Regions from separate parts of the Allobosea sp. 05T433 genome, predicted to be linked through region 2. Evidence: riboswitches for the same ligand, from Rfam matches in the RefSeq annotation. Region 2 holds a riboswitch; the other holds the start of a gene.
The links. A riboswitch is a leader RNA that binds a small molecule or an ion and turns the genes downstream of it on or off. The one in region 2 is predicted to bind cobalamin.

Region 1 (7,148 bases), on a different contig from region 2:
GATGGCTCGCAGATGGACTGCATCCAGTGCGGCCTGTGCATGGATGCCTGCGATACGGTCATGCTCAAGATCAACCGCCCGGCCGGGTTGATCGCCTATGACACCGACGACAACGTCAAGCGGCGTATCGCTGGCCAGAAGCCGGTCTATCGCCTGATCCGCGCCCGCACCCTGATCTACACCGCGCTGATCGGGCTCGTCGGCGGAGCCATGATCTACCAGCTCGCAACCCGCAGCACGGCGGGAATCTCCGTGCTGCACGAGCGCACCCCGCTCTTCGTGACGCTCAGCGACGGCTCGATCCGCAACGCCTACACCATCCGCCTGCTGAACAAACGCCCGGATTCCCGTCCCTTCGCGCTCACCGTCTCCGGCCTGCCCGGTATCCGGGTCGAGACCGTCGGAACCCAGGCGACGGCCGATCTTCGCCCGATCATCACGGTCGACCCCGATTCCTCGCGCGAGATCCGCGCGCTGGTGACAGTGCCGGCCGGCATTCCTCTCGACAAATCCCAGACGATCACCTTCACCGCATCCGACCTGTTCGCCGGAGAGGTCGTGACCGCCGGGGATCATTTCATCGCTCCCTAGAGAACGCATCATGACCTGTTGCGGAGGCTTCATCATGCCGATCGATTTTCCAGCCCCACCGGCGCCAACTCGGCGCCGGCCCTTCGAGCTCAGCGGGCGTGCCGTGCTCTTCGGCATGATCGGCTTCTTCATCGTGGTCGCGGGCGTCAATGGCGTGATGATGGTCTCGGCCATCCGGACGATGCCCGGCGCCGATGTGAAGAGCGCCTACGAGACCAGCCAGCGCTTCAACGGCGAGATCGCGCGCATGCAGGCCCAGGCCGCACGCGGCTGGCTGGCCCAGAGCGAGGTCGTGCGTGCCGGCGCCGACGCGGTCGTTTCGCTCTTGCTGAAGGACAAGGCGGGCGCAGCTGTCACAGGGCTCGCAGTCGAGGCGAAGCTCCAGCACCCGGCGACGCGGCAGCAGGACCGCGAGGTGACGCTGACCGAAACTGCCCCGGGCCACTATTCCGCGACGGTGCCGGGGCTGCATGCCGGCGCCTGGACCCTGGTGGTCGAGGCAAAGCGCGATCGGGACCCGGCCTTCTCCTCCCGCAGCCGCATGATGCTGAAGGAGTGAGGCTCATGGCCGCGCAGCAGGATCTCTCCGTCTTCATCCGCCATCGCGAAAGCGGCGTCGCGGGCATGGAACTCGCGGTGGAGAACATCCGCTGCGCCGGCTGCATGCACGCGATCGAGAACGGCCTTGCCCATGAGACCGGTATCCTCAGCGCCCGGGTCAATCTCGCGCTGAAGCGCGTCACGGTGGAATGGACGGAAGGCGTACTGCGCCCAGAGGCCGTGATCGAGCGCCTCTCCCGGCTCGGCTTCAAGGCCTACCCTTTCCTGCCCGCCTCCGGCCGTGAGGACGACACAAGCGAGGAAAGGCGGCTGCTGCGCTATCTCGGCGTCGCCGGCTTCGCCTCGATGAACATCATGCTGCTCTCCGTCTCGGTCTGGTCGGGCAATAGCAGCGACATCAATCCGGTCACGCGCGACTTCTTTCACTGGCTCTCGGCGCTGATTGCCCTGCCAACCGCCGCCTATGCCGGCCGCCCCTTCTTCGAGAGTGCGCTCCGGGCTCTGCGCGCCCGCGCCGTCAACATGGACGTGCCGATCACGCTCGGCATCGTGCTCGCGCTCGGCATGTCGGTGGTGGTGACCTGGAACCACGCCGAGCATGCCTATTTCGACGGCGCGGTGATGCTGATCTTCTTCCTGCTGATCGGGCGCTATCTCGACCAGCTGATGCGCCGCCGCACGCGCGACCTCGCTGGCAATCTTGCCGCGTTGAAGGCCGAAACCGCGACCCGGCTGATGCCGAATGGCGAGGCGATGGTGACGCCGATCGCGGCCATCGTGCCCGGCGACCGCGTCCTGATCCAGCCGGGCGAGCGCGTCAGTGTCGATGGCATCATCGAGACCGGCTCCTCCGAAATCGACCAGAGCCTCGTCACCGGTGAAACCCTGCCGCATGCCGTCATGGCCGGCGCGCAGGTCTATGCCGGCACCGTGAACCTCTCCGGGGCCCTGACCGTCAAGGTCGAAGCCGCAGCCAGCGGCACCCTGCTCGACGAGATCGATGCCCTGATGGCGCGCGCGGTCGAAAGCCGCTCCCGCTATGTCAAGCTTTCCGATCGGGCGGCAAGGGTCTACGCCCCTCTCGTCCACGCCACGGCGCTCGCGACCCTGCTGGGCTGGATGGCCTTCGGCCTGCCCTGGCCCGAAGCACTGATCATCGCCATCACCGTCCTGATCATCACCTGCCCCTGCGCGCTGGGGCTGGCGATTCCGGCCGTGCAGGTCGTTGCTGCGTCTGCCCTGTTCAAGCGCAAGGTCATGCTGAAACAGGGCGATGCGCTGGAGCGCCTGGCCGAAGCCGATGTCGCTGTCTTCGACAAGACCGGCACCCTCACCCTGCCGGACCCCGATCTGGTCAATGGCGCTGAGATCGATACCGCAACCTTGCAGGCGGCGGGCAGGCTGGCAGCCGCGAGCCGCCACCCTCTCGCCCGCGCCATCGCCCGTGCCGCCGGCCATCCTGCTCCTGCGAGCGATGTCAGCGAAAATCACGGCGCAGGCCTGAGCGCGATTGTGGATGGGATCGAGACCCGTCTCGGCAGCGTCGCTTATTGCGAGGCCGGGGCGGAAGCCGCCATCGTCGCCGCGCGCCATCCCTCAGCCTCCCTGATCGCCTGGCGCCATGGCACTGAATGCGCCATCTTCGCGGTCGATCAGAAGATCCGGCCGGAGGCGCGCGACTGTATCGCCGCGCTACGCGGTCTCGGCCTCGAGATCCGCATTCTCTCCGGCGACCGAAGCGAAGCTGTCGCGCCGGTCGCCTCGGCCCTCGGTATCACGGAGGCCGAAGCCGGCCTGCGTCCCGACGAGAAGCTCAAGGCGCTCGACCGGCTCAGCGCCAAGGGGCGCAAGGTGCTGATGATCGGCGACGGGCTCAACGACGCTCCGGCCCTTGCCAAGGCCCATGTTTCGATCTCGCCGATCAGCGCGACCGACCTGGCGCAGGCCTCGGCCGACATTGTCTTCATCGGCGACAGCTTGATGCCGGTCGCCGACAGCCTGCGCATCGCCCGCAGGGCGCGCAACCTCATGCTGGAAAACCTCTGGTTTGCGGTGCTGTACAATGCCGTCGCGGTGCCGATTGCCGTCGCGGGCTTCGCGACGCCGCTCGTCGCAGCCGTCGCGATGTCGGGCTCGTCACTGGTGGTCACGCTCAACGCGCTGCGCGCGGGACGCGGCCTGCCGCGGCAGAATACGGGAGTGGCGTCATGAATATCCTGGTGATCCTGTTCCCCCTGGCACTCGGTCTCGGACTGCTGGGGTTGGCGGCCTTCTTCTGGTGCATGCGCACCGGCCAGTTCAGCGATCTCGAGGGACCGAGCTGGCGCATTTTGAGGGATGACGACCTGCGTTCGCCTGGGGACACCCGCACCAACGATCATTGACGCAGCGGCCGTTCCGGCCTTACCTCGCCAGCGACGGTTCCCTTAGGGGATCAAAAGGGAATGCGGTGCGGATGGTTCGCCATTCAATGCCGTGGCTGCCCCCGCAACTGTAAGCGGCGAGCCTTTCGCCACACGCCACTGGGGCCCTCGGACCTGGGAAGGCGGCGACAAGGCACCGACCCGCGAGCCAGGAGACCTGCCGTCAGCCGTGGTCACACGCGAACACGTTCGGACGGGGTGTTTCGATCGCTTGTTGAACTGCACGCTGGCTAAGGGCAGCGGACGGGGCCTCGCGTTCGCGGTGACGTGCCACAGACGTCAACGCCCGAGGTTCCATCGTGATCCGTCCTCCCAAGGTTGCCCGGCGCAGCCGGCTGCTCATCACCCTGTCGCTCCTTGTCTCCGCCGGCTCCCTCCCCGCCAACCAGGCATCCGCCCAGTCAGCCACCGAATCGATTGCCCTCGACGAAATCGTCGTCAGCGCGACGACGCGACCCACGCCAGCGCGCGAGATCGCCAATTCCGTGACCGTCATCACTGCCGGTGATATCGAGCGCGAGCAGCGCCGGACCCTGCCGCAGGCGCTCGCCGCCGTTCCCGGCCTCAATATCGTGCAGACCGGCGGGCCGGGCGGGCTGACCTCGGTCTTCATCCGCGGCACCAACTCCAACCACGTCAAGGTATTGATCGACGGCATCGAGGCCAACGACCCGTCGACCCCGAACCGCTCCTTCGATTTCGGCTCGATGCTGACCGACGACATCGAGCGCATCGAAGTGCTACGCGGACCGCAAAGCGGCCTCTACGGCGCCAACGCGCTGGGCGGCGTCATCTCGATCACCACCAAGCGTGGCGAGGGTCCGCCGAAGCTCACGGCCCGAGCCGAGGCCGGCTCATACGGCACCTTCAACCAGTCGGTCGGCCTCAGCGGCGGCGATGACCGCTTCAACTACGCCCTCAGCATCGCCCATTTCAAATCGGATTCGACCCCGGTGACGCCTCCCGGGCTCGTGCCGTCGGGGCGCCGCGTCAACCCGAATTCCTACGACAATTGGACCTATTCGGCCCGGTTCGGCGTCGCGCTGTCCGATACGCTGTCGCTGAACTGGGTCGGCCGCTACACTGACGGCTACCTGCTCTTCACCGGCGATTCCGGCTTTCCGAGCACGCCCAGCAGCTTCCGCAGCAGCCAGGACTACAAGCAGGCCTTCACCCGCGGAGAGGTCGTCTGGGATCCGCTTGGTGGGCGCTTCGTCAATCGCTTCGGCCTGTCCTACAGCAATCAGGACCGCACCGGCCGCACGCCGAATGCGATTGGTATCCTCGGCCTGCCGACGGAGAATCTCGGCGAGCGCACCAAGGTCGACTGGCGCGGCGACCTTGAGCTGATGAAGGGGCAGACCCTGGTGATGGGTCTGCAATACGAGCGCGAACGGCTGGAAACCCGCGCGCTCACGGCATCCAACGGCAATACGGGCGCCTTTGCCGAACTCCAGTCGAATTTCGGCGACCGGCTCTTCATGGTCTCGAACATCCGCTACGACGATGACGAGACCTTTGGCGGCCACACGACCTACCGCTTCGCGCCAGCCTATATCGTGCCGGAAATCGAAACCAAGCTGAAGGGGAGCTATGGCACGGGGTTCAAGGCCCCGACCCTGAGCGAGCGTTTCAGCGATTCTCGCCCGGCCTTCAACTTCTTCGGCAATCCCAACCTGAAGCCGGAAGAAAGCCGCGGCTGGGATCTTGGCTTCGAGCAGCCTCTCCTCGATGACAAGGTCCGGTTCGGCGCCACCTATTTCCACAACGACATCGAGAACCTGATCGTCACCAACGTGGCGCGGAACTCCTATGCCAATATCGGCAAGGCCACGACCAAGGGGGTGGAGGCCTTTACCGCGCTCGAAATCTCGCCGCAGTTCAAGGTGCGGGCCGACTACACCTTCACCATCGCCAAGGACGACATCGCCCGGCAGGAACTGCTGCGCCGTCCCCGTCACAAGGCCAGCGTGACGGCGAGCTGGACCCCGGTTGACAAGCTCACCCTTTCGGCGACGCTGATCTATGTGGGTGAGCGCGTCGACGGAAACCGTGACTTCTCGATCTCGCGCATGCGGGCGCCGGGTGCGGCCATCGTCAATCTCGCCGCCGAGTACAAGGCGACGGACAGGCTCAGTGTCTTCGGCCGCATCGATAACCTGCTGGACAAGCGCTACGAGAACCCCGTCGGCTTCCTGGTGCCGGGTCTGAGCGCCTATGGCGGCCTGAAGGTAACGCTGTGAAGCCTTGGGCGGCCCGCGCGATGACTCGCGGCGCCGTTCTGGCGCTTGGCCTCTTGCTCGGTTTCGGCGGCCTGACGGCCGCCGAAACGCCGGCCAAGCCATCCCGCATCGTCTCGCTCAACATGTGCTCGGACGAACTGGTGCTGCGGCTCGCCGAGCGCGAGCGCATCGCCTCGGTCACCTGGCTCTCGCAGGACCCGCGCAACGCCAACATGGCCGAGATTGCCAAGACCATCCCGGCCAATCACGGTCTGGTGGAGGAGGTGCTGAGTTACAAGCCCGATCTGATCATCGCTGGCGCCTACACGACGCGCAGCACGGTCGCGCTGCTGAAGAAGGCCGGTGTTCCCGTCCGCGAATTCGGGGTGCCGCGCAATCTCGCTGAAATGCGTGCCCAGATCGCCGAGATGGCGGCCCTGCTCGGCGAGCCAGAACGCGGCGCGGCCCTGATCGCAGCGATCGACCGGCGCCTCGACACGCTCGCCGCCAACCAAAGCGCGGGCCATCCCAGGGCGCTGGTCCTGCGGCCGAACGGGTTCACGGTCGGGCGCGGCTCGCTGGTGGACGAGATCCTGACCCGCGCCGGCCTGACCAATCTCGCCGCCGAACTCGGCATCGACAATTACGGCCAGATCGCGCTGGAGACCGTCGCGCTCGGACAGGCCGACATGCTGATCCTCAACACCACGCCGGGCGGGCCGCCCTCGCTCGCCCATGAGATCCTTCATCATCCGCTCCTGACGAAGCTCGGCGAGCGGGTCAGGCTCGTCGCCCTCCCCTCGAAACTCTGGACCTGCGCCGGACCGGCCGTGCTCGATGCGATCGAGCTGCTTGCCGCCTCCCGTACGCAAGGATCGCGCTCATGACATTGGCGGTTCAGGAAACGGTACGAGCGACGACGCCGAAGCTGGCGCGGCTCATTGTCATGCTGGCCCTATTGATGCTGGCCATGATGCTCGTTTCCATGGCGGTGGGGTATGCCCCACTCGACATCAAGGCGGCCCTCGCCGACGCCCTCGCCGGACGGAAGACCCTGCCGGCGCTCGTCCTTGTCGAGCTGCGCTTGCCGCGCGCGCTGCTGGGCGCGCTCGTCGGTTTCAGTCTCGGGCTTGCCGGCGCCGCCATGCAGGGCCTGCTGCGCAATACGCTTGCCGAACCCGGAATCCTCGGAATTTCAAGCGCCGCCGCCTTCGGCGCGGTCGTGGTCTTCTACAGCGGCTTGTCGGCGACGATGGCGCTCGCCCTCCCCTTGGGCGGCATGGCCGGCGCCGCACTGGCAACGCTTCTGCTCTACGCCTTCATGGGGCGCGGCGCCGGAACGATGACGTTG
Region 2 (7,148 bases):
CTTGGTCCAGAGATGCGGGTTTTCGATCTTGATCTGGTTGATCACGTCGATGCCAAAATTCAGGTGAATGCTCTCGTCGCGCAGGATGTACTGGTACTGCTCGGCGATGCCGACCATCTTGTTGCGTCGGCCGAGCGACAGGATCTGGGCGAAGCCGGTATAGAACCACATGCCCTCGAAGATCACGTAGAAGGCGACGAGGTCGCGCAGGAAGGCCTGATCGGCCTCGGGCGTGCCGGTCTCGAAATCGGGATCGTCGAGATGCTGGGTGTGCTTCAGGGCCCAGGCCGCTTTGTCGGTGATCGAAGGCACCTCGCGATACATGTTGAAGAGTTCGCCCTCGTCGAGGCCGAGACTCTCGACGATGTACTGGAAGGTGTGGGTGTGCACCGCCTCCTCGAAAGCCTGGCGCAGCAGGTACTGCCGGCATTCCGGATTGGTGAGATGACGGTAGATCGCGAGCACGATGTTGTTGGCGACGAGGCTTTCCGAGGCCGCGAAGAAGCCGAGATTGCGCTTGATCGTGCGGCGCTCGTCCTCGGTCAGCCCGTCCTTCGACTTCCACAGAGCGATATCGGCCTGCATCGAGACCTCTGTCGGCATCCAGTGATTGTTGCAGCCGGCGAGGTATTTCTCCCAGGCCCATTTGTACTTGAGCGGCAGGAGCTGGTTCACATCGGCGCGGCAGTTGATCATCCGCTTCTCGTCGACGCTGACGCGGCCGCCGGAGCGATCGATCTCGCCGAGGCCGGTGGCATCGGCAGAGGTTCCGCCGGGCGCGGCCGGATTGAGATCGAGGGCGGTGGCAGGCTTGCTGTCTGACCAGTCGAGCATGATGAATATCCAATCGGGTCTGAATGTCATGGCCGGGTCTGCCCCGGCCGTCCGTATCGTTCGCTATCGGGCAGGGCCGGGCATCCATGCGCGCCGCGAAGGCGAGCGTGGATGCCGCCGCTGCCTCACTGGCAGGCTTCGCAGGTCGGATCGTCGATCGAGCAGGCGTTCGGCACGGCCATGCCATTGTCGAGCGGGATGTCGACGAGGATCAGCTTGGACGCGACGGGGACCGTTGCCGACACCGCGTTGAGCTTGCCGTCAGTGCCCTTCAGCGTCGACTTCTCGACATGGGTCGCCGAGAGCGCGCGCAGGTAATAGGTCGTCTTCAGGCCGAGCCGCCAGGCGAGGCGATAGGCCTCGTCGAGCTTCCTGCCGGAAGGCTGCGCCATGTAGAGATTGAGCGACTGGCCCTGGTCGATCCATTTCTGACGGCGTGCGGCGGCGCGGATCAGCCAGCTTGTCTCGATCTCGAAGGAGGTTGCGTAGAGCGCCTTGAGATCGTCGGGGACGCGGTCGATCTGACTGACCTTTCCGTCGTAGTATTTCAGGTCCGAGACCATGACCTCGTCCCAGAGATCGCGCGCCTTGAGATCGCGGACGAGGTCGGCATTCACGACCGTGAAGTCGCCCGACATGTTCGCCTTGACGTAGAGCTGGCTATAGGACGGCTCGATCGACTGCGAGACACCGACGATGTTGGAGATCGTTGCGGTAGGGGCGATCGCCATGCAGTTCGAGTTGCGCATGCCGGTGGTCTTCACCCGCTCGCGCAGGCTGTCCCAGTCCAGCGTCGTCGAACGATCGAGTGTTTCGACATCGCCGTCGCGGGCCTCCGAGAGGATGTAGAGCGAGTCGATCGGCAGGATGCCCTTCGACCAGAGCGAGCCTTCGAAGCTCGGGTAGCGACCGCGCTCGGCGGCAAGATCGACCGAGGCCGAGATCGCAAACCAGCTGATCGCCTCCATCGAGGTGTCGGCGAAGGCTACGGCACCCTCGGACGCCGCGGGCAGGCGCAAGGTCTGCAGCGCATCCTGGAAGCCCATGATGCCGAGGCCGACCGGGCGGTGGCGCAGGTTCGAGCGGCGTGCCTCGGGGATCGTGTAGAAATTGATGTCGATGACGTTGTCGAGCATCCGCATCGCGGTCGCGACCGTCTTGCCGAGCCTGGCCCGGTCGAGCCCGCCCGCCGTCACATGGGCTGCGAGGTTGATCGAGCCCAGATTGCAGACGGCGACCTCGTCGGCCGAGGTGTTCAGCGTGATCTCGGTGCACAGGTTCGAGGAATGCACCACGCCGGCATGCTGCTGCGGCGAGCGCAGGTTGCAGGCATCCTTGAAGGTCATCCAGGGATGGCCGGTTTCGAACAGCATGGTCAGCATCTTGCGCCAGAGATCGAGCGCGTTGAGGCGCTTGAACACCTTGATCTCGCCGCGCTCGGCCTTGGCTTCATAGGCCTCATAGGCCGCCTTGAACGGCTTGCCGTAGAGATCGTGAAGGTCGGGCGTCTCGTCGGGCGAGAACAGCGTCCACTGGCCTCCGGCGGCGACGCGCTGCATGAACAGGTCGGGGATCCAGTTCGCCGTGTTCATATCATGGGTACGGCGGCGGTCGTCGCCGGTGTTCTTGCGCAGATCGAGGAACTCCTCGATGTCGACATGCCAGGTTTCGAGATAGGCGCAGACCGCGCCCTTGCGCTTGCCACCCTGGTTGACGGCGATCGCGGTGTCGTTGGCGACCTTGAGGAACGGCACGATGCCCTGGCTCTCGCCATTGGTGCCCTTGATATGAGCGCCAAGGCCACGCACAGGCGTCCAGTCATTGCCCAGCCCGCCGGAATATTTGGCCAGCAGGGCGTTGTCCTTCACCGCTTTGAAGATGCCGTCGAGATCGTCCGGCACCGTGGTCAGGAAGCAGGAGGAGAGCTGCGGCCTGAGGGTTCCTGCGTTGAACAGGGTCGGCGTCGAGGCCATGAAGTCGAAGGAGGAGAGCAGGTCGTAGAAGGCGATCGCCCGGGCCTCGCGGTCGATCTCGCGGATCGCCAAACCCATCGCGACACGCATGAAGAAGGCCTGCGGCAGCTCGAAGCGATTGCCTCGGACATGCAGGAAATAGCGGTCATAGAGCGTCTGGAAGCCGAGATAATCGAACTGGAGGTCGCGCTCCGGCTTGAGCGCAGCCGCAAGGCGGGCGAGATCGAAGCGTCCAAGCTCGGGATCGAGCAGCTCGTTGGCGATGCCGGTCTTCACATAGGCGTGGAGATAGTCGCCGTAACGTACTGACATTTCTGCCTGAGTCGCCTGTTCCGGACGACCGGAGACGAAGCTCAGCGCCTCGCGGCGGAGCTTGTCGAGCAGGAGGCGAGCCGAGACCTTGGAATAGTTCGGTTCGGTCTCGACCAGGGTGCGCGCAGCCAGGATCGGCGCCTGCGCCAGCTCATCCTGACTGATGCCGTCATAGAGGTTGCGCTGCGCTTCGCTCAGCACGGCTTCAGCCGAGACGCCGTCGAGCCCGGCGCAGGCTTCGCGAATGACCGTGGCGAGGCGAGCCCCATCGAGCGGCACGAGCGCGCCGTCGGCTGCCTTCATGCGCAGCACCGGCGCGGAGGCGACCACAGGCTTCGCTTCCGCCTTGGCGCGGGCCCGTTCCTGGGCTCGTTCCTCGCGGTAGAGCACATAGGCGCGGGCGACCTTGTGGTGTTCGCTGCGCATCAGCGCGAGTTCGACCTGATCCTGCACATCCTCGATATGGAAGGTACGGCCGGCATCGGCGCGCCGCGTCAGCCCGGCGACGATCTGCTGGGTCAACTCCGCGACGATGTCGTGGATTCGGCGCGAGGCAGCGGCGCTGCTGCCCTCGACCGCCAGAAAGGCCTTGGTCAGAGCGACGCTGATCTTGGAGGCGTCGAACGGGGTGACGCTGCCGTTGCGGCGGATCACCTGGTAGCCCGGTTCCGCGGTCGATCGCGCATCGCTGCCTTGCGACGCGATCGGGCTGAACGTCTCAGGGCGGATGGTATCGGTCGCGAGGGACATCGGCTTTCAAACCCCAATCTGTAGGGGGCAAAGGCCAGGCGGAGTCGCAACGGAGAATGTCGCAGCGACGAGCGCCCGCAGACATGACCAAGCGATCCACCGGGACACCCCGCCCGAGGACGATTCTGCTGTCGCGGCAGGTCTCCTGGCTCGCGGGTCATCGCTCTTGTCCCGTCTTCCCAAGGCCTGGCGGCCTCAGTGACTGATAGTCTGGACAAGTACTCGCCGCTGACAGTTGCGGGGGCAGCGCCGGTTTCGCACCGGCTTCCCTCTTAGCTCTCGATCTTGCGACTCGAGAGACCGTGACCACCATATCTAGTGGCTATCGCGACAATTCTGTCAACAGCTTGCCACGGCCTATTCGTTGGCCTGTGAAGAGCGGGGAGTGGTCGAACTATGCGGCGATCGGCCTCGAGGGCGTCATGGCGCAGCTGCTCGCGCTGTCGCCCCACGTGCTATGGCTGCCGAACGGTGGGCCATCTGAGCCCCGACTTGGAGGCCGAATGCGCAAGATCCTGATCATCGGAATTGGTGCCGGCAATCCCGACTATGTCACGGTCCAGGCGATCAACGCCCTCAACCAGGCCGACGTCTTCTTCATTCCCGACAAGGGGACAGAAAAGGCCGCGCTCGGACGGCTGCGGAAGGACATCTGCGAGCGCTTCATCGAACGATCGGATTATCGCCTGGTTCCGGTGCCGATCCCGGAGCGTGCCCCCGCCGGAACGAATTACCGTGGCAGCGTCGACGAGTGGCATGCGCGTATTGCCCATGACTACGAGGGCCTGTTCACGGAAGAACTCGGGGACGGTGAATGCGGAGCCTTCCTCGTCTGGGGTGATCCGACGCTCTATGACAGCACGCTGCGGATCGTCGAGCATATTCGCGCCAGGGGCTTCGCTCTCGAATACGATGTGATCCCGGGCATCAGCAGCGTGCAGGCCCTTGCGGCGCGACACCGGGTCGCCCTCAACCGGATTGGCGAGCCCGTGCTGATCACCACGGGACGCAAACTGGCGGAAGGCTTTCCCAATAACCTCGATAGTGTGGTCGTCATGCTCGACGGGGACCAGGCCTTCAAGAGTGTCGCGGGTGAAGATCTCGATATCTATTGGGGCGCCTATCTCGGCACCAAGGACGAGATTCTGATCGCCGGAAAGCTCTCGGAGGTGATGGGCGATATCGAGCGCATCCGGCGCGAAGCGCGAGAGGAAAAGGGCTGGATCATGGATACCTATCTGCTTCGGAGACGCGACGAGGACTGAACGGCGCAATCCGCGCATGACGACAAAAGGGTCCTTATGTCTTCGATTGGCCCCGTCGGGTGGATTGCTCCATCGTGTCACTGTCGCGGTTCGCCGGGTTGTTTGCCCGGAGCGAAGAAGGAGAGCCATTGCGCCGGACCACCCGATGGCCGATCTCAGCCGCCGAGAGCGCGGCGGATGGTATCGCGGTCGCGCTGGCTGCCGGATCAGCCCGAGTTGGTCCTGGCTCAGACGTCGATGAACCGCTTTCGCGGGGCTGGCGCCTTGCAATTCGCGAGGCCGCTTTGTAGGCGTTCAAGATAGCCAGAGATCGGCACTCCGCGGGGTCTTCGTCTTTGGAATCATTCTGAAATACGGCGCCTATGACCGCCGATCTGCGCTCTTTCCGCCTGGAATGGAAAGGTCGCCAATGCGGCGGACATGGACGGGATGCACTCTCGCGACAGGCTGATATCGGATTGGACGAGGCTGCTCGCGCTGCCTGTTCTGCTCTGCCTTGGCGCCTGCTCGGTCGGCCCCGACTACGTCGCGCCGACGCAGGATCTGCCCACCCAATGGAATGGCGCCGCTTCGGCTGCGCGGCCTCCCGCTCGGTCGGAGTGGTGGCGGCAATTCAAGGATCCTGTGCTGGATGGGCTCGTGACCGAAGCGGTTGCAGGCAATCTCGATGTCGCCCAGGCGAAGGCGCGGATTCGCGAAGCGCGAGCGAGCCGGGTCCAGGCGATCGCGCCGCTGTTTCCTCAGGTCAATGGTTCAGCATCGGCAACGCGTTCGCGTTACGCCACAAGCTCCGATTCAGGGGGCGGCAGCGGCATGAGCAACAGCTTGCGCGCGGGCTTCGACACCTCCTGGGAGCTCGACATCTTCGGCGGGCGCGACCGCGCCGTCGAAGCCGCGACCTATGGCGTCGATGCCGCCGACGATGATCTCGACGGAGTACTGCTGACGCTCATTGGGGATGTCGCTTCGGCTGTCATCGAGGCGCGCGGCTACCAGGCGCGCATTGTGCTTGCCAAGCGGACGGTCGAAACCCAGCGGGTGACCGAGGCACTGACGCGGGTCCGCTTCCAGGCCGGCGATGTCTCGGCGGTCGATACGGCGAGGGCGGTGGCGCAGGTCGCGAGCACCGAGGCGCAGATTCCGGCCCTTGAAACCGCGCTGTCGCAGACCCAGCACCGTATCGCGGTGCTGGTTGGCCGCCCGCCATCCGCTATGGGCTCGCGCTTGACCGGCGCTGCGAAGGTGCCGGCGACGCCCGCGCCACCGCAAGCCGGCGTCCCGGCGGACGTGCTGCGCAACCGGCCGGATGTCCGGCGGGCCGAGCGCAGTCTCGCCCAGGCAACGGCACGGATCGGCCAGGCCGAGGCGGTTCGCTACCCTTCCGTGAGCCTGACCGGCAATATCTCGACCTCGGCGCTGAAGCTCGGCGACCTCGCGAAGAACAGCGCGATCGGCTGGTCGATCGGCCCATCGCTGAGCGTGCCGATCTTCAATGGGGGCGAACTCGCGGCCGCGGTCGATGTGGCGCGCGCCCGGCGCGACCAGTCGGATGCGGCGCTTCGGCTCGCTGTGCTGAGCGCCCTGCAGGATGTCGAGGACGCACTGGTTGGATTGCGGCAGGAGCGACTGCGGCTGGCCAGCCTGTCGACGGCGGCTGCGGCTTCCGGTCAGGCGGCGCAGCTGTCCCAGGCGCTCTACCAGTCGGGCGGCGCCAGCTTCCTCGACGTGCTCGATGCGCAGCGCTCGCAGTATAGCTCCGAGGATTCGCGGATTCAGAGCCAGATCGCGCTGGCGACCCGGTTCATCGCCCTCAACAAGGCGCTTGGCGGTGGCTGGCTCCGGCCGGTCGAGGTCTCCCGCCCGCGCGTCGAGGATCCGCCGCAGGGGCCCCGCCTGCGTGCTGTCTCCCTGGAGGTCCCGAGCCCATGACGTCGCGCCGTGCCTTCATGCTGCTGCTTGTCCTGGGCATGCTGGGGGCGGGTGGCTATGCCCTGCGCTCGCAGCAGGCGCCGCA

Region 1: linked by a shared signal. The riboswitch ahead of AC1DGP_RS12460 (TonB-dependent receptor plug domain-containing protein) and the one ahead of AC1DGP_RS18660 (ribonucleoside-diphosphate reductase subunit alpha) in region 2 are both predicted to bind cobalamin.

The regions. Positions count from the first base shown of each region.
Region 1 is NZ_JBFTKS010000007.1:239,577-246,724, reverse strand. Features, by position in the region: gene ccoG (cytochrome c oxidase accessory protein CcoG) at 1-591, shown strand, start outside; gene AC1DGP_RS12475 (FixH family protein) at 626-1,150, shown strand; gene AC1DGP_RS12470 (heavy metal translocating P-type ATPase) at 1,156-3,363, shown strand; gene ccoS (cbb3-type cytochrome oxidase assembly protein CcoS) at 3,360-3,536, shown strand; cobalamin riboswitch at 3,554-3,754, shown strand; gene AC1DGP_RS12460 (TonB-dependent receptor plug domain-containing protein) at 3,875-5,818, shown strand; gene AC1DGP_RS12455 (ABC transporter substrate-binding protein) at 5,839-6,684, shown strand; gene AC1DGP_RS12450 (FecCD family ABC transporter permease) at 6,681-7,148, shown strand, end outside.
Region 2 is NZ_JBFTKS010000013.1:40,560-47,707, reverse strand. Features, by position in the region: gene AC1DGP_RS18665 (ribonucleotide-diphosphate reductase subunit beta) at 1-834, opposite strand, end outside; gene AC1DGP_RS18660 (ribonucleoside-diphosphate reductase subunit alpha) at 960-3,869, opposite strand; cobalamin riboswitch at 3,988-4,189, opposite strand; gene cobF (precorrin-6A synthase (deacetylating)) at 4,373-5,134, shown strand; gene AC1DGP_RS18650 (efflux transporter outer membrane subunit) at 5,564-7,063, shown strand; gene AC1DGP_RS18645 (efflux RND transporter periplasmic adaptor subunit) at 7,060-7,148, shown strand, end outside.